Regions from separate parts of the Pseudoalteromonas sp. S8-8 genome, predicted to be linked through region 1. Evidence: predicted binding sites of a transcription regulator. Region 1 holds the regulator's gene; each other region holds the start of a gene.
What was found. Region 1 encodes sigma-54, which starts transcription at its own class of promoters, with help from an activator protein. Its sites were predicted from a motif close to GTTGGCACGNNNNTNGNNT; they were not measured.

Region 1 (4,823 bases):
GGGTGTAATCTACGAGTTTCAGAAAAACGTTTTATCAATGTTTGATCGTCGCTATCTAAATAAAATAACGTAGGGTTTGCAAAGCCTGGCAAGTATTCAAGAATATCGTTAAATTCATCTTGTTGTTTAGGGATGTTCCGTACATCAATGCTAACAGCAATTTTATCGTAGCTATCAGACACACTGCGAACTAATGAAGGAAGCAAGTTAACTGGAATATTATCTACGCAATAATAACCTAAATCTTCTACAATGCGTAAAGCAACCGACTTTCCAGAACCAGAACGGCCGCTTATGATAATTAACTCCATTTAACACCCTTTATAAAACTATGATTGATTGACAATAACTTGGTAAAGCTCAGTATCTGATTTTGCACTGCGTAACTGTTTACAAAAATCTTTGTTGTTTAGTTTATCAGCAATGGTTGCTAGAGTCTTTAAGTGCTGCTGGTTATCGCCATCTGGTACGATGAGTGCGACGAAAATATCAACAGGGCGATTATCGATTGCATCAAAATTTATTGGAGTTTCGCTAACGAGTACTAAAGCCAAAGGCTCTTCTGCACCGCTCATTCTTCCATGAGGAATGGCAATGCCACGCCCTATACCTGTACTACCCAATTTTTCTCTGCTCATTAAAGCATTAAGAATATCTTGTTGCGGTAAATACGGAAGTTTGTCGTGAGCAAGTTCGCTAATGAACTCTAAAATTCTTTTTTTGCTATTAAAAAGGACCGCAGCTTTGCTGCAGTCCTGGCATATAAGTGAGCTTAATTTCATCATATTAGTGTCGAGCAAGCTTCTCTTTGTGTTTAATTACTTGTCGATCGAGCTTGTCGATCAACGAGTCAATGGCGGCATACATATCTTGATGTTCTGTAGAGGCAAATAACTCAGCACCGCTTACGTGTATGGTGGCTTCTGCTTTTTGATTTAATTTTTCTACATCGAGAATGACATGAACATTATTAATATGATCAGAGTGTCTTTCTAGCTTCGCAAATTTGGTATTAATATAGTCTCTTAGTGAATCGGTTAATTCTACGTGACGACCAGTTAAGTTTAGTTGCATAAGCATTACCCTCTTTTTTTGCGTCTTAAATCAAACTTTTACGTTGATTTGACGGTGGAATAGCCAGAGATTCGCGGTATTTTGCGATTGTACGTCTCGCTACTTTAATTCCTTGCTCAGCCAATATATCCGCTATTTTGCTATCACTCAATGGTTTTGCTGAGTTTTCTGCTGCGATTAATTTTCGGATAAGCGCACGGATTGCTGTAGATGAACATTCACCACCGTTTTCGGTGCTTACATGGCTTGAGAAAAAGTATTTAAGCTCAAATATACCACGGGGTGTGTGCATATACTTTTGGGTTGTTACGCGCGAAATTGTTGATTCGTGCATTTCTACCATTTCAGCAACATCATTTAAAACCATTGGTTTCATGGCTTCAGGACCGTGTTCAAAAAAGCCTTGTTGTTGCTTAACAATACAATTTGTTACTTTTAATAGCGTGTCGTTTCTACTTTCTAAGCTTTTAATAAACCATTTAGCTTCTTGTAAATGCGAGCGAATAAACTGGCTGTCACCACTGGATTTTACAGTGCGAGACATTGCCGCGTATTGGCTATTAACACGAATTTTAGGCATGCTGTCTGGGTTTAACTCAACAACCCAGCGGCCTTTAATTTTTTTAACTGACACATCAGGAATAACATACTCAGATTCTTCTCTTACAATAGTATCTGCAGGTTTAGGGCTTAGAGTATGTATTAATGTCATTACTTCTTTAAGCTCTTCTTCTTTGAGCTTAGTTTTCTTCATTAATGTACGATAGTCACGAGCAGCTAATAAATCAATATGCTCGGTTAAAATCATTTTTGTTTCATTAATGTAAGGTGTTTCTTTATCAAACTGGTTAAGCTGAATACATAAACACTCTTGTAGGCTACGCGCAGCAATACCAACAGGATCAAACAGTTGGATGCGTTTTAATACAGCTTCAATTTCATCAAGTTCGACTTCGTTATCATCTTCGTTTTCTTGATTGAAGCTTTCTAAAATCTCTTCGCAGCTTAGTGTTAAAATACCTGAATCATCGACGGCTTCTACAATAGCAATAGCAATCGCTTCGTCTGTAGGGCTAAATGGCGTTAGTTGTAACTGCCACATTAAATACTCATGGAGCGTTTCAGTAGAGGCGCCTTGGTATATTGATTCGTCTTCAGGCATCGGACCCGATGATGCTGCTGGGGCGGCACTCATGTACTCATCCCAACTAACATCCATAGCCATGTCGTCACTTAGCGTGTCTTTTGCAAGTGCTTCACCACTATCTTGTTCGTATTCGCTTGGAGCATCATCGGCAGATGCGCTAACAGTTATGTCATCTGTATCTGCTTTTTGCTCGTTTTTACCAGCAGCGTCTTCTGAATAGTCTGCTTCTTCAACCTCTAATAGCGGGTTGCTGTCGAGAGCTTCTTGTATTTCTTGCTGGAGATCCAATGTACTGAGTTGCAACAAACGAATAGCTTGTTGCAACTGTGGAGTCATTGTAAGTTGCTGGCCCATGCGCAGCTGTAGTGATTGCCTCATGTATCTCTAACAATCCTTTTATGTTGTTATAATTAATACTAGCAGATGCTTAAAGACATGGCGTAAATGTTACAGCCTAAATTGCTCGCCTAAGTAAACATCGCGTACTGTTTTATCATTTAATACGTGTTCTGGAGTACCTGATGCAATCAGCTCCCCATGAGAAACAATGTAGGCTTTTTCACAAACATCAAGGGTTTCTCTTACGTTATGATCGGTAATTAATACACCAATCCCACGATTTTTAAGATGTTCTATTATTTTCTTTATATCTAATACCGAAATCGGGTCAACACCTGCAAATGGTTCATCCAGTAATATAAATTTAGGATCTGCTGCCAGCGCACGTGCTATTTCCACACGACGACGTTCGCCACCCGACAACGCCATACCTTGGCTATCACGAATGTGTTGTATGCTAAATTCATCTAATAATTTATCGAGAGTGTCTTCTCTAGCTTGTTTATTTAACTCTTTGCGCGTTTCTAAAATGGCCATTAAGTTTTGATAAACAGTCAGCTTTCTGAATATTGAAGACTCTTGCGGTAAGTAGCCAATGCCTAATCTAGCACGACTATGCATAGGTAAAAGAGTAATATCGTTATCGTCTATCGATATTTTACCTTTGTCGCTAGGTACAAGTCCTACTATCATATAAAACGTGGTGGTTTTACCTGCGCCGTTAGGGCCAAGTAAGCCAACAATACTGCCAGCTTTGACTTCAAGGCCGACGTTTTTTACAACTTCACGGCCTTTATAGCTCTTTGCTAATAGCTCTGCTTTTAATGTGCTCATGGTTGACCTTTGTCGCTTTTTTTACTTTTTTTAGTCTCGATTGGCACTAAAATTGTGTGAACGCGGTCAGTTGAGTTTTCATCTTTTTCGGCACTGATTAGCTGCTGCTCTATATCGTAGGTAATGCTTTTAGCATTTATTTTTTGTCCCGCTTGCGATACTTGTGCATTACCAACAAGCGTTAAAAAACGCTTAGATACATCATAACGTACTTCGTCAGCACTGGCGCTCATAGTCGTGCCATCTGATTGCTTTTCTTCAAAGTGCGCAGGGCTACCTGTAGCAATTAATAATTGTTTATTATCACCAAGTTCATCGCGTTTATGTACTTCTAAGCGGTCGGCTGTGATACGGCGGTTACCGTGAATAATTTCAACGTTTTTCTCAAAAATCCCGACATTAGCTTTTAATTGGCCTTCTTGCTTATCGGCGCTTATTGAAATTTGATTTGCAGCCGGTTGCGTGTTTTGCTCTGCAGCACTACTATTAAACGCTAGTATAAGTGTAGGAATAATAAGTGATTTTAATATTTTATTGGTCATAATATATGGTTCGCGTATGGTTAATTAGTTTTATCACTTCGGTTTTTAAGTCGGCTTCTAGGCCTTTACCAGTGATTTTTAAATTGGGTCCAGTGATGATAACGGGTTGCTCCGAACGCATTGTTAATAGTTTTATATCTACCTGAATATTATCAGCATTGATTTTGTCTATCATGGCGTTATCGGTTAAGTTTTTGGCAACCACATTGCCTTCTAAAATTAATTGTTTGTCTTCGTATAATGTTGCTTCGTCTGCATTTATTTGCCACGTTTGCTTTTCGTTATATAAAGTAAAAATAGGTTTTTCAAAAAACGTAAAACCTAATTGTTGATATAGCTCCATTTTAGCCGCAGTGACTTTGTGGCTAATTTTACCTTGCTCATCATAGGCTGTCTGTTTGAGCTCAATAGCTATGTAATCAGGCTTAGCAACAACTTCAGGCTCAGCCTGAGGCACAATATTTGTTTGTGTAAAATAAGGGTACCAAAGCCAAACCATACAGCTAATGAATAAAACGCTTAATATTATGCGCGCTGCATTCATGAACTAGTGCCTTGTGTAGTCAATGCTTTACCATTTTCAAGCATGAGCAAATCGGTGAGTTCTCTCACTGCACCAAAACCGCCAGGCATTTGCGTTACATAATGTGACAAACGCTTAATAAGTGGGTGGGCATCATTTACTGCAACGGCAAAGCCTACTAACTCCATAACAGGCATGTCAGGACCGTCATCACCAATATAAGCAATTTGTTCATCGCTAAGGTTGAGTTTATCTTTTAATTCTTGATAGGCAATGAGCTTATTTTCTTGGCCTTGATAAATATGCTGTACGGTTAAGCTGCTCATACGTTGTTGTACTATCTGTGAATGACGACCAGTAATAA
Region 2 (4,823 bases), on a different contig from region 1:
ACATTGGTATCTAGGTAATTCATAATATCTGCAGCTGCTTTTAAGCCACCCATTTTAGCGGCTTGTGCACCTGCTTGGCCGGCAAATTGTTTTTCCATGATTTCGTTTAGCTCTTGCAGTGCTGCCGGCTGAACTTCTTCAAGGTTTGCAATACGCATGGTTAAATCTAAGCGCACTTTTTCAGGGAACTGAGCAATAATCTCAGCTGACTGCTCTGGCTCTAAATACGATAATACAATGGTTTGAATTTGTGGATGCTCATTACGAATAATATTCGCTACCTGCTTAGAGTCCATCCATTTTAATGAATCTAAGCCTTTAGCGCCTGAGCCCATAACAATTTGGTCAATAAGGCTAGCGGCTTTGTCTTCACCAAGGGCTGCTGTAAGCGCTTTTTTAATAAAGTCTTCTGACTGAAAACCAATGGTACTAAAGCTTTGAATTTGTTCTATAAACAAGTTATGTACAGCGCTAATCTTAGCTTGTGATAAGTCCTGTAACCCAGCCATCGCCATACCCACTTTTTGCACCTGTTTAGGTTCTAAGTGTTTAAGGATTTGCGCGGCATCTTCTTCTGATAAACTCAAAAGTAATATAGCGGCTTTATCTACCCCATCTAGCTTATCAACATCAAAGGCTGGCGGGAGTTGTTTTTGTTCTTGATCAGTCATCTTCTGTTAACCACGCTTTGACTACTTGTGATGATAGTTCTGGTTCGTTAGCTACAAGGGCACGAATTGCTTTAAGTAAATCTTCGTCGCCATGTAAATCCGGTAACTGCAGTGTACCATCACTTGAGAAACCAACCGAAGCAGAATCAAAGTCTTTATTTAGCATATCAAGCGTGTTGTCGCCAATATCTACGCCTGAACTTAATGCATCTTCGTCGTATTCTTCTAGTGTATCGTCTGGGTAAATTAAGCGTTTAAGCATTGGTTTTACTACTGCCATTATCAATACAATGATAACTAAGGCGCCTAATACAAGGCGGGCTATTTTCATAAACCAGTCTTGTTCCCACAGTGGCACTTCTATTGCTAAATTTGTTTCTTCACGTACAAACGGCACTGTTACGACTTCAAGTGCATCACCACGTTGCATATCAAAACCTACACCACCTTGTAGTAAGCGACGAATATTTGACAATGCCTCTACCGAGCGTGGAGTCATGGTTGTTTCACCGTTTTCTCCCACTTTAGCAATGTAGTCAACAGCAACTGATACGCTTATCCTACGTATTACACCACTTTGCTGGCGCTTATGAGAAATTGTAGTGTCGAGTTCATAATTACGTGTGGCTTCTTTGTGGCTGCGTGTTGGTGACGTAGCTGTGCCTGCACCACCTTGCCCCGCAACCTCAGGAATGTTCGAATTTAACGGTGGCTGATTTGTAAGCGCACCTGGAATACCAACAGCTAGGCCGCCAATGTTATTTTCTTCAAATGTGGTTTCGCTTCTAACCGCTGGTAGGTCTGGGTTATAACGCTTTTGAGTTTCCTCAATCGAGCTAAAGTCCATACTCAAATCAACTTGAGCTGTATAGTTTGCAAGCCCAACAACCGGTATTAAAATACTGTCTATTTTTTCAAGATACTCTTGTTCGCGCTTACGTTCTAAATCGTATTCTTTACGAGAGCGTGCTGCTAATGAGCTTTGCGAACCTGAATTTAATAATCGACCATTTTGATCGGTAACAGTAACTCGCATAGGCTCTAAACCCTGTACTGCTGAAGCAATCATATCAACAACAGAATCTACTTCTTCACGGTCAAGTGAGCGGCCACGCTTAAGCGTTAATACAACAGTTGCTGATGGTTTTTTCTCTCTGCGGGCAAATACGTTTTCTTTAGGAATGGCTAACAATACTTTAGCGCGAGTAATGTTGTTAAGTTCTTCAATGGTGCGTGCTAACTGCTGTTCTCGACCATGTTTTAGGCGTTCGCGCTCTAAGCGTTGGCTTACACCAAAGCCCATATCTTGCATAATTATGTCAGAGCCCGACGCTGGCCCTTGCTCTAACCCTTCGCGGGTCATTAGTAGCTTAATGTTTTGGTATTCGCTTTCATCAACCGATACAACGTTGCCATCTAGTTGATATTCAATTTGTTGCGCATCTAAAAAGTCGAGCGTTTGAATAAGCTCTTCAGTTTGCATTTTGCCTAACGGGCGCATATCTGGCTGACGAGCCCAAATAATAATAAAAATCGCGATAGCTAAACAAATAGCCAATGCTATAACCAATGTTACTTGGCGCAATACATCAACACCATTTAAAGCACTTAAGTAGCCTGACTTTTGTTCTTGTTGATCATCACCACCACTTTGGTCAATACCGCCACCAGCAAGTGCTAGGTCTGTAGATTGGTTAGATTGCGCCACAATAATTCTCCACTACCTAATTAAACAGGCATGTTCATGATTTCTTTATAAGCTTCAACAAGTTTATTACGAACCTGTACTGTAGCCTCAAAAGCAACTGACGATTTTTGAGAAGCAATCATCGCTTCAGCAAGCGATACACTTCGATCACCCATCTCAACTGCTGTTACTTTTTGCGCGGCATCTTGTTGTAATCCGTGCACTGAATTTAGTGCATCACTTAGCATGTCGCCAAACTGGGAAGTAGAAGTAGGTTGAACTTGAGTCGGCAATTTATTTATTTGATTATTACGGCCGGCTTCTAAAGCCATTGATTGCATTTCTTGAAATACAGCACTGTTTTGAATTTTCATAATTTATCTCTGACACGCAGTGAACTCTTACAAGTAATAAAGCACAAAGCATGCCAAATAATTAATCATTAAAATACAATAGGTTAACTTTAGTTTGTGTTAGTCAGAGTTTTGACGACCCTAAGCTTGCACTGCAAACTTAGGGTTTATAGGAGGTTATGCAGGAAGTGAAATACCTAAATCGCGCATTTGCGCTAGTTTATAACGTAGAGTGCGCGGGCTTATGCCCAATGTTTCGGCAACGTCTTTACGCTTACCTTGGCAACGTGCAAGGGTTTCTAAAATAATGCGATGCTCTTTGTCTTTAAGCTCATCTTTATAGCTACCGGTATCTGCCGCAAGTAAACCTTGTTTAGGCTCATCCTCGGCATGCAATTTTTCATCATAATATGCGGAGCTTAGCGTGCTTTTATCAACGCCTTTATCTGCGTGAGCTAATTCTGTTGGCGATACTGTTTGCGCTGGTGCCAATGAAGGCTCCATAACAAAATTATTAGATACTAAGTTTTCGATAAAAATAGCATGCTCGTTTATTGTATCGCCACTTCGCAGTATAAGTGCACGCTGTATAACGTTATCAAGCTCGCGCACATTACCAGGCCACGCGTGAGCCAGTAACTTTTGCTCGGCAGCTTTATCTAAATACGCCATAGGCTCTTTGCTTTTACTTATATGGCGCTCAATTAAATGCTTAGCCAATACAATAATATCGCCAGGGCGTTGGCACAATGGTCGCCACATAAGTGGAAAAACATTAAGCCTGTAATATAAATCTTCTCTAAACTGATTTTCAGACACGGCTTCTTTTAAATCACGATTACTGGTTGCCAAAATACGTACATCGAGCTGAATTGTTTTACGACCCCCTAAACGCTCAACTTCACGCTCTTGCAGTACGCGTAACAGCTTAGCTTGTAGCCCTAAGTCCATCTCAGTAATTTCATCAAGTAAAATAGTGCCGCCCTGTGCTTGCTCAAACTTACCCGGACATGCTTGAATCGCGCCTGTAAAAGCCCCTTTTTCGTAACCAAATAAAGTGGCTTCGAGCATGTTTTCAGGAATAGCCGCGCAGTTAATCGCTACAAAAGGCTCATTACAACGACTCGACTTATCATGAATATAACGAGCGAGTACTTCCTTACCTGAACCACTTGGGCCAAGTACCATTACACTTGCATCAGAGCGTGCTACTTTACTCGCAAGCTCCAATAATTGAATACTAGTTGGGTCGGCAACAATAGGTCCGTCGGTTTCTTTTGCTTTTTCAGGCAAATAACGGCTCACCATATTTAACAGCACTTCAGGTGCAAATGGTTTAGCCATGTAGTCAATTGCACCTAGGCGCATGGCTTCTACCGCATCGTCAATTGTGGCGTACGCCGTCATCATCAATACAGGTAAATCAGGGTGGTTTAATTTAATACTGCGTAGTAAATCAAGTCCACTCATTGCGCCCATTTGCACGTCGCTTACAACAAGCGAAAATTGATCTTTTTTAAGCAGTAACATTGCTTGCTCAGCACTGTTGGCTGCAACACATTCAATACCCGACATTTCAAGGGTATCTATTAAGGCTTCACGAAGCCCTGCGTCATCTTCGACAACTAAAATAGTGTTACTCATAATGAACCCTCTAGTTTAGATGTTGCCTTAATAGGCAGTAACAAGCTAAAGCAGGCACCACCCTGCGTATTATTGGTCACATCAACACGGCCTTGGTGCGCACTAGCCACCGAACTCACTACAGCAAGCCCTAAACCTGTGCCCTGACTTTTTGTAGTAAAAAATGGTTCAAAAATTTTATCGCTTTGGCTTAAATCAACACCTGGGCCATTGTCGCTCACACTAATACGAACCATATCTAAATCTTTTAAATCTCTTTGTGCGCTAATTTTTACTTTTGCACCGCCGCCAATAACTTGAATACTATTGTGCACAAGATTTTGAATAGCACTGGCCAATGCCGTTTTATTACCGACTATTTGTATATCTGGCTCTGGTAAGCTTACATCCAGTTCACTTTCATTAAGTGCAACCATCGCATCAGCACCTGCTTTAACTTCTGTTAACAGCTGCTGCATTGAAACTTGC
Region 3 (4,823 bases), on a different contig from region 1:
ATATTCCCGATGATATTCTCTGCATTAAATTATAAAAACCTTCCTCCCACATGTAGTCTTTTGTATTTAACGCTCTACTTTTTAAGTAAAGCTAACATATATGTGTAGGCATACAAGGCTGTAAAAAATATGCTTGGGGCCACTGTAAGTGCCAAATTAGGTGTCTGATTAATTACATTCACCATAATCACTAAGCTCGATTGAACAGTAATCGGAATAATAGGCGCAAAAAGTACACCTGCTATTTTTTTGTTACCTAAATACGAGGCGCTAGAGTTAATTGCATTATTGAAGCTTTGTCGTATTGCTACGTTTTGTGGTGTTTTAGAATGAAACATACAAATAATTGGAGTTACAAACGCAAGCGTTACATAACTAAACTTATACTTGTTGACGACCTTTTCTAAAATAAAAGTAAAAAACAGCGTTACAAATCCACTATACAAACCTTGTACTAATGCAGCTTGAAGCGTGACCGATTTAGCAATATCTGCCGAACTGTTTGCCCAGTAGGCCCAGCTAAAATAGAAAACGAATGACACAACGCCTGACAGTATAAGTCGAATATTCAATTAGCTACCTCAATATGCGTAAAAGCTTGGTTTAATGATAACACTAGAAGTGATGGTAATATTGTCACTAAATAATAGAGTAATTAATCGCGTATTGTAGATATATAAACAAACTAATGTTAAAGATTTCCTAACTAGCATCAATACAGAATCAGAACACTGCAGTTAGTTAGAAAGTTTAATTGAAGTAAACAATGGTTTGGCTGAGGGTATTTTGGGAGTGAGTTACAAGAAATAAATCACTTAGTTTGAGTAAATTAAAAATTAGATTTTGATAAAAAATATTTACTTTAAAAGCTAATATTGTGAGCCGAACAGTACTGGGGCACTTGTATCATTAGCCCTCAGTAGTCGGCTTACACAATATATAATCTGTCATTATTTTTTCGCAATAATGTAGATTGCATGTATTAACCCTGGGAAATAACCTAGCAGTGTTAATAAAATATTTAACCAAAAATGCATACCTAAGCCAACTTGCAAAAACACACCTAATGGCGGTAATAAAACCGAAAGTATTATACGAATAATATCCATGACTAAACTCCATTTAAATTAAGCATTAAAAAGACGTAAAGCCCAGTGTTAGTGGGCCTTAACCATACTGTATTATTCAGCAACAATAGCTAGTTTATCAACTACGTCACGAACATCTTCAGCATTTTTAGCAATTTTAACTGCTAGTTGTTTTTCAGCTTCAGACTCTACTGAACCGTTCAGAGTTACAATACCATTGTCGGTATCAACATCAATGTCTGTACCACCAACTTCTGAGTCAAACAGGAAGCGAGTTGTGATTACAGTGGTGATTTTAGCGTCCGTTAGGTCGTTATCATCATCGTCCATCATGTCATTGCTTTTATCTTTGGTATCCATGCTTTTAACAACAGTAAGGCTGTTATCAACATCAGATACACCATCTAAGCTAAGTACAAGTTCTTCTGCTAGCTCTTTATCAAGCTCGCTATTAACTTTACCTGTAAGTACTACTTTGCCATTTTTTACATCAGTGTTAATGTCAAAGTTGTTTAGATTAGTGTTCATAAGTAGAACTGTTTCTGCCTTACCGTCAATCCAAGCATCTTTACTTTCGTTTTCCCAGCTGTTTGCTTGGGCACCCATAGCCGTAGTACCAAGAACTAGAGCTGCGATAATAGACTTGTTAAATGTTTTCATAATCTTTCTCCTTTTGATTAAAGACACTTTAACTAATGCGAGCTTTGGGCCAACTTTATTTATACTTAAATTTCAACAGGTTGAGTTAATTTTTGAGTGAGTCATTATCTATAGTTGTGTAACTATTTACAGGCTACTCGGTAAAACTTTCTCAAATAGTGAAAATAGCTAGATAATTGCATTTTTGGTTAATCTATCGTTAATATAACAAAATAAAAAACATCATTATAAATTAACCTACTGATAATTAAGGTGATTATATTTGGTGCGTGCTTTGCATATAAACATCAAGAGCAATATCAATAGTAAATATAATAAGGAATGCCCCATGTCTGTAAAAGTTGAAGACCGCCCGATAGAGCAAGTACGCGAACAAGTAATTGATCAATTAATTTATAATTACAGTCATGGGGTTATTTCTGTTGATGCATTTGAGAGACGACTCGATAGCGCGATGGATGCACCTAATAACGAAGCACTGCTAGCCTTAGTAGAAGACTTAACACTTAATACCGATCAGCAATATAAAGCAGAAAAACAATCGCAATTTAAACCACATTATAGCGCACAGCAGAACAGTGATGATGACTTTACATTACGCAGTATTTTAGGCTCTAACGAACGAAGCGGTCAGTGGGTTGTCCCAAAAAATATATATTTAAGTAACTTTATGGGATCGGTGGTACTTGATTTTACTGATGCCATTTTTGCGCATCAAAATGTAACTATTCACGTTAACTGTATTTTTGGTAGCGATGAGATTTACGTACCAGAGCATGTAAATGTAGTGTCTAAAATGTTTTGTATTTTAAGTAGTCTTGAAAATAAATCTGTGTCGCTTAACAAACGCCAAGGTCCTACTATTCATATTGAAGGAAAGGCAGTTATGGGATCGGTTGAAGTAAAAATAAAGCGCACAATTAAAGAAAAATTTATGAGCTTTGCAAATGAGCTAAAAACCCAGTTTGGCACGGGTAGTAATAGCCGCTAACTATAATTGAGTAGCAGCACTTTAGCGTGCTGCTTAGTATTTTATTATAAATCGTTATTTCGCTCGCTTGGTATATCACTTAAATACTCTACAAACTCAACTTCAAACCCTGCAGGATCAATAAAGTAGACATTCTTTCTGAAAGGATTCTCGCTACCTTGCTTGCTTACTGTAAAACCCACTTTATTTAAGCGCATTACTACTGCGCTTAAATTATTAGTTACATAAGCAAAGTGTGCAAAACCAATTTGATGGCCCGATAAGTTTCTGTTTTCACCCTCACCATGGCTGCTTATCGCAATGTAATGCGTGTCATCTCCAAAGTGTACCCAGCGTCTTGGTTTTCCATGCCAATCGCCTCTGCCCTCACTTCTAATCGACCAATGTGGAAATACAGCGCGATAAAATTTAAGCATACTATCTATATCACTCGCGACTAAGTTTACGTGCTCTAAATACATAATGTTGTCCTATCAATTAAGTTAGGGGCACGATAAAACCTCAAGCTAACTTTAGGTAAAGCGTTATTTAAAATTAATTCAATTTAATTAACACACAAAGGAACATAGTGACTTATTAATTGCTCATTATTATTTTTTAAAAATATAGACACTTTTCAATCTTGTATAAAAAACAAACATAAGTATTTGGGGTTTATTGTTTACTTTATGTCAAAAGTCGCTAAAATACGCCGGCTGAAATATATAAACGTTCTTTTACAACCCAAAGGTAATACCATGCATCCAATGTTAAACATTGCGGTTCGCGCTGCGCGCAACGCAGGCAAAATTTTACTTCGCGCAAGTGAAGATTTATCAAAAGTTGAAGTGCAACAAAAAGGCGCTAACGACTTAGTAACTAACATTGATAAAGAAGCCGAAGCCGTAATTCGTGACACTATTTTACAGTCTTACCCTACTCACTCTATTGTTGGTGAAGAATTAGGTGAGCATAAAGGCAAGGATGATGATTACCAATGGATTGTAGATCCTATCGATGGAACAACTAACTTCATCAAAGGTATCCCTCATTACGCGGTTTCTATCGCACTTAAAGTTAAAGGTCGTTTAGACCAAGCTGTTATTTATGATCCAATTCGTGGTGAGCTTTTCACTGCATCTCGCGGTCAAGGCACTCAGTTAAACAGTAAACGTCTACGTGTTAGCAAAACTACGGTTCTTGCAGGCACTGTACTTGCTACTGGTTTCCCTTTCAAAAACAAAAACCACATGGATGCATACACTGAAGCGTTTAAAGCATTGTTTGTACACACTGCAGACATTCGCCGTGCAGGTTGTTCTGCTTTAGATATGGCATACGTTGCAGCTGGTCGTGTTGATGGATTTTTTGAAATTGGTTTAAAACCTTGGAACTCTGCTGCAGGCGAACTTATGGTTAAAGAAGCGGGCGGTATGGTTGTAGATTTCGCTGGTGGTAATAACTATAACCACAGCGGCAATATTATCTGTGGTTCACCAAAATTGACTCAAGCAATTATTCGTGAAATTCGTCCAGTACTAACTGAGTCGTTACTTCGCTAATTTGATGCTATTAATAGCATGCTAAAAAGGAGCTCAGGCTCCTTTTTTTGTGTCTAAAAATAAGGATTATCTAGCTTGAGTTCTACTGTTTTACCTTTTTCGTAAGGTAATGTATTTAAATCCTTCGCAAAGTATTCATCAAACAACGTATCAAACTCACCATTTTTTTGCATTATTTTAAGCCCTTTTTCAATTGCCACTGCAAGCTCTGGCTTACTATTTGATACAAAATAATAAAATCCTGTTGGGTAACTTATATATAAGTTAGGTACTATCACTAGGTTGCTTTCTTTATTTGCCGCTAGCTCTGAATTAACCTCGATGAATGAACGTGGAAAGTAATCAATACGCCCTGCACTTGTTAAGGCAAACATAGCCTGATAATTTGCAAACGGTCTTATATGCAAGCCATTAAATGCCATTATTTTTGTATCTGGCCAATCATGACCTTGCACCGCAGAAAGCTTACCTAACTGCCCTAAGCTAGTAATACCTTTAAATCTAGCAATGCTGTTCTTACTTGTTAATAGTGCCCTTTTACCT
Region 4 (4,823 bases), on a different contig from region 1:
CGCGGTTATAACGCACATCAAATGCGAAAATTGTTTGCTGGTCGCTATTCCAAAGATAGGTAAGCTCGGTACGGTTTTGCGCGGTATCGGCACCATCTATAATTTCAACAAAGCTATTTTGTGCAATTTCTTCGCGTTGTAAGTGCTGAAAATACGTAATGTTTTTTATTGATGCGTTGTTGGAAAGTTCACGCTTATAAATGCTGTGTAGTAAATAAGTAGTGGCTTCGTTTTGATTATCAGGATCGGTAAGTACTGTACTACGGTCTATTTTTACTTGCCCAGTTGGTGAGATTATTGAACCTGCTGCCGGTACAGTACTGCCGTTTGCTTGCACGCCTTGGCCGGTAATATAAAGGCCATTATCTATTAGCGCTTGAGTAGGGCGGTTAATACCTGCGTTATCGGTAAATTCAACTTGGTATAACTCAAAGTTAATATCCCAGCTGCTCTTGTCATCGGGTAATACGCGTAATGATGCAAATAAGCTGTCGCTCTTTGTGCCTGAAAAGTCGTAGTAGCTGCCGTTATCTATGTGTTCAGCGCTTACTCTAAAGCCTACTTTGTCTTTTACAATGGGTGCACTGTAATCCACTAAAACACTGTACTGATCCCATCGACCTGCAGATACCGTTGCTTTGCCTTTACTTTCGTCAGTTGATGCTTTTTTAGAATGTAAGTTTACAAAACCACCGTTGCGTTGGCTTGAGCCAAATAATACCGGCGGCGCGCCTTTTACCACGTCTATCTGTTCTATAGAGTTGAACGATAAGGGCACACCAAAGCCGTTATTACCGGCTTGTCGGCGTGTGCCATCTTGAAAAAGCTCACCTAATTGCCCACGAATAGTAGGTAAACTAGGTGCGCCAAAACCACTGGCTGAATAGGTATTAGGGCTTACTGCGAGCACGTCTTGTAAAGTCGTAATATTGAGTTGCTCTATTAACTCGCTTGAAATTGGTGTGACTGAGCGGGCTATATCTTGTAGGGCTAAGTTGTCGCCAAAAGGGCCGTCTACAGTGGCGTTTTTAACCGAAAGACCTTGAGATTTAATAGCTTGGCCTGCCACCTCAATGCGCTCTATTGCGCCATCTTTTGTTGTTTTTGATTCTTCGGCTGCAAAAGCATTAAGTGGTGTATTTAATATAGTGGCTAGGGAAAGTGCTAAATATGCGTGTTTCAAACGTTTTCTCTCTACGGTTAAAATGTTGTTGGCGATAAAGACCGAAAGGATTAAAAATAAATTTCAGTAAAATTTCGATTCTTTTTGTTTTTTAGAACATAACAAAACAGATGTATTATAAAGGTGGTAATTAAGTACTATAGTTTTATCAGTCGATAAAATATCAATAGAGCGATTGTATTAGAGTGAATGTAAATATTTGCTTTTAATGGGCTTTTTAAATTATAGACTACTTTTCACCTGCTAACATTTTAAAGTTGTTAACTTTTACGCAGCATTTTTTAATTCCTAAAATAAGCTTCACTTTTATTACTACAAAGCTTAATTACTTTTTTAGTTAAAATAATTAAATTTTTTTGAAATAAAAAATAACTTATACGGTCTAGGTTACTTCAACGTTTATTAATATTCATTTAAGGAAATTTTATGACAGGTTCAATGAGTTCTGATGTGCAAAACCGTTTGCAATGGTCACTTTTATCTTTGCGTTTAGGCGTATTTATTGTAATGGTTATGTGGACGTTCGATAAATTCGTAAACCCTGGTCATAGCGCACGTATTTTCGAACATTTTTACGGTATTAGTGGCTCATCTGACATAGTTGCTTATGTTATCGGTGCTCTACAACTTGTATTAGTATTGGCATTTTTAGCGGGTATTAAAAAGCGTATAACTTACGGTATCATTTTTGTAATGCATGGCTTATCAACGCTTTCTTCGTACAACCAGTATATAGATGGCTTTAATAACTTATTATTCTTCACTGCATGGCCAATGTGGGCTGCGTGTTTCGCACTTTACTTGTTACGCGACCAAGACGTGAAATTTACTGTAAAGTAATAAAGTACATGCAAAAAAATTGGTTATAAGCCATAAGGCTTATAACCAATAAGTACACAGGGAGTGCGGAAGTCGGTTTATACGTTAATGCATAGCGTCGTTGTATTGCTTTGCTAAGCTTTGTTTTTGCCCTTCGGTTAGTGCTTTACCCGCTAATTGAAATACTTCGTGTTCTTCTTCACTTAAATGATGATGTACTAAATGGTGCAGCTTTTTAGCTGCAACTAACCATGCAGACGAGCTCATTTCGGTATCTTCAAGTTGTTCAATTAATTCATCAATTTCGTGATGTTCAGCTACGCTGTGGCGCGCTTTTTCATGAGTTAAGTCATCAAACATAAGTGGGTTGTAAAAGTAACGTTCTTCAAACTTTGCGTGCTGTTCTAATTCTGTTTTTAGCTCGTCCATTAGCGTGTGGCGCTGCTCTGTGTCGCCGTGCGTTTGAATAAGTGCATCTACTAATTTTCTTTGTTTGTCATGGTCATGACGTAGTGCTTCAAAAATATTCATAACTAATCCTTTTACAATTTATTTGCTTATACCATTAACTAGCAAACTAAATGCCAAATATTAAGTTGATGTATTTTATTGCTTTTATTTTGATTTTTTATTTTTATGCTGCTATCACTGTAAATTTTACAGTGATATGAATGCAATAATTTCAGGCTTTTACGTAGTTCAATTATAAAGTGAGTATAAATCCCTACAGAACCTTACAAATATTTACTGGTTGTTTATTTTATTGCAGTGATAAAGTAGCAACATTATTTAGGTACAACCTATATGTATTACTCCCACATATAATACCAATCGGTATAAATGCAGGTAGCACGTTAACTTAATAGGATAGTTTAAGGATGAACATAAAAAGCCCCATCGCCGCATTATTGCTGTGCGCTTTACTAAGTGCCTGTAGTACAGCCCCACGTTCTGACCCTAACTTATGCATTGAAGAGGCTGAAACGGTTGCTCGAAATGGCGCTCAAACAAGCTCAGAAGTTTATAATCAATGCATTAGCGCACAAATTAAAAAGGATGAAAAAAATGACACTTTTTTTGATGCTATCGGTACGTTCTTTTTTGAATTTTTTGTAATGGTGGTAGAAAAGTAAATAGGCTAACTTGCAGCTGTAATTTAAAGTAAATAAGTTGCGTAAAAATAGGATTAGTTATGAAGCAATTATTGATAGTAATTCCACTTTTTTTATTACTAAGCGCTTGTGCGGCACAGCCTTACGCAGGTTCGGCAAAATGTATGGAACAAGCAGATATTGCATACGAAACCGATACACGTAAAAATGAAACATTAGATAATGAATGCAAAGCTGCAAAAGTAAATACGCCTAATAAAGAGCTTGAGAATCACGGTTTGGTTGATAGAAGTCTTTTACAGCTAATCGTTAGCTTTTTAAATGGCGTATTTCAATAGTACATATACAGTAAAAATATAACTAAATAAGGTATGTATGAGGGAAGAACTAAGAGCAAAAATAATTACCGTATGCGATAAAAAAATAGCAGTTAAAGGCGAAAATGTAGGGCTTTCTTTTTATGCCTTTTTTGCTAATAAAAACGACGACCCAGAGCTACTTATGGAAGCTGCTACTTGGTGGATACACACCCATAAATTAGATCATTTTGTAAAAGCACATAAAATTAAACAAATGGTTTTAGACGGACTTTAGTCAAGTAAATGAGCCAATACTTTTAGCTGTGTTTATTTAATCAACTACGACTTGGTTTCTTCCGTTTTCTTTTGCTTTATAAAGTAATTTATCTGCATGCTTAATAAGAATATCCAGTGTGCTTTTTAAAGGGCTACTTACAGAGGCTCCTGCACTAAAAGTGATTTTTGTATCTGTAGGAAAGTCTTCTATATTACTGCAATGCTCGGCGAAGCTAATGGCGAGTCGGTTAAATATATCGCGAATTATTCGTTCATCAGCCGTATTTAGTGCAAATAACCATTCTTCGCCGCCGTAACGGCCAAACTGATGATCATTACATAGTGTTTCTCTTGCAGCTTTTGCAAAGGCAATAAGAACTAAATCGCCAACATCGTGACCAAAATGGTCGTTAACTTTTTTAAAGTAGTCTAAGTCAACAATTGCTATAGTCATTTTACCTTCACCAAGTTTTGCTTCTGCTGCTCGCATTATTCCTCTGCGATTAGGGCAATTTGTTAGGTAATCTGTTAATGAAATATTGTGATATTTTTGACGTTGTCGAGCCTGCCGATAAAATAATAATAATGAAGCAATAACTAAAATAAACGCAATAGCAGCGCTAAGTCGCCAAATTATTTTTTGATGATATTCTTCTTTAGCTTGTAGCTCACTAATATCTTTTGCGTACTCTAGTTGCTGTATTTTTTCTTCTTTTTCTTTTACTTCAAACTGTATCTGTAGTGTTTTTATATTATTTTCACTGGTAGCTTCGTAGTGTTTTTTTGTATAAAGGAGCTTTTGTTCAATTGCTTCAAAAGCCTCGTCAGTGTAGTTAAGGCGTCGTTTTAGCTCATAGCGTTTACTTAAAAAATCGGCTTTATAAATACTGCGGCTGAATTTATCTAATTTAAAAAACACCTCATCGTTTGCTTCATTTGCTTGATCAAGTAAATCTAGTTTTATATATATGTCAGCTAACAAAATGAGCGATGCGAGTTGCATGTCGTGAACACCTGCAGAACGAGCAAGCTCAATGTTTTCTTTAGTTAGAGTTAAAGCTTTATCGTAATTTGCTTGTAAGTACTCAATACTGGCAATTGAGTACTGAGCAAAGGTTAAGCCTTTTTGCATAT

Region 2: fliE (flagellar hook-basal body complex protein FliE) is a predicted target of sigma-54. The motif match lies at 2,772-2,790, and genes of this name have one in related genera.
Region 3: L659_RS0111260 (BON domain-containing protein) is a predicted target of sigma-54. The motif match lies at 1,784-1,802, and genes of this name have one in related genera.
Region 4: L659_RS0121725 (hemerythrin domain-containing protein) is a predicted target of sigma-54. The motif match lies at 2,573-2,591, and genes of this name have one in related genera.

What each region holds. Positions count from the first base shown of each region.
Region 1 is NZ_AUTR01000026.1:14,622-19,444, forward strand. It holds gene rapZ (RNase adapter RapZ) at 1-311, opposite strand, end outside; gene ptsN (PTS IIA-like nitrogen regulatory protein PtsN) at 330-782, opposite strand; gene hpf (ribosome hibernation promoting factor) at 787-1,074, opposite strand; gene L659_RS0108080 (RNA polymerase factor sigma-54) at 1,100-2,599, opposite strand; gene lptB (LPS export ABC transporter ATP-binding protein) at 2,669-3,394, opposite strand; gene lptA (lipopolysaccharide transport periplasmic protein LptA) at 3,391-3,936, opposite strand; gene lptC (LPS export ABC transporter periplasmic protein LptC) at 3,926-4,480, opposite strand; gene kdsC (3-deoxy-manno-octulosonate-8-phosphatase KdsC) at 4,477-4,823, opposite strand, start outside.
Region 2 is NZ_AUTR01000022.1:43,983-48,805, forward strand. It holds gene fliG (flagellar motor switch protein FliG) at 1-671, opposite strand, end outside; gene fliF (flagellar basal-body MS-ring/collar protein FliF) at 664-2,379, opposite strand; gene fliE (flagellar hook-basal body complex protein FliE) at 2,400-2,732, opposite strand; gene L659_RS0106240 (sigma-54-dependent transcriptional regulator) at 2,889-4,355, opposite strand; gene L659_RS0106245 (sensor histidine kinase) at 4,352-4,823, opposite strand, start outside.
Region 3 is NZ_AUTR01000035.1:103,835-108,657, reverse strand. It holds gene L659_RS0111270 (hypothetical protein) at 75-572, opposite strand; gene L659_RS1000000123420 (YqaE/Pmp3 family membrane protein) at 951-1,109, opposite strand; gene L659_RS0111260 (BON domain-containing protein) at 1,182-1,748, opposite strand; gene L659_RS0111255 (LiaF domain-containing protein) at 2,077-2,739, shown strand; gene L659_RS0111250 (VOC family protein) at 2,784-3,200, opposite strand; gene suhB (inositol-1-monophosphatase) at 3,477-4,280, shown strand; gene L659_RS0111240 (substrate-binding periplasmic protein) at 4,334-4,823, opposite strand, start outside.
Region 4 is NZ_AUTR01000071.1:61,272-66,094, reverse strand. It holds gene L659_RS0121735 (TonB-dependent receptor) at 1-1,183, opposite strand, end outside; gene L659_RS0121730 (hypothetical protein) at 1,610-2,023, shown strand; gene L659_RS0121725 (hemerythrin domain-containing protein) at 2,108-2,533, opposite strand; gene L659_RS0121720 (hypothetical protein) at 2,881-3,135, shown strand; gene L659_RS0121715 (hypothetical protein) at 3,195-3,452, shown strand; gene L659_RS0121710 (DUF6500 family protein) at 3,490-3,708, shown strand; gene L659_RS0121705 (tetratricopeptide repeat-containing diguanylate cyclase) at 3,745-4,823, opposite strand, start outside.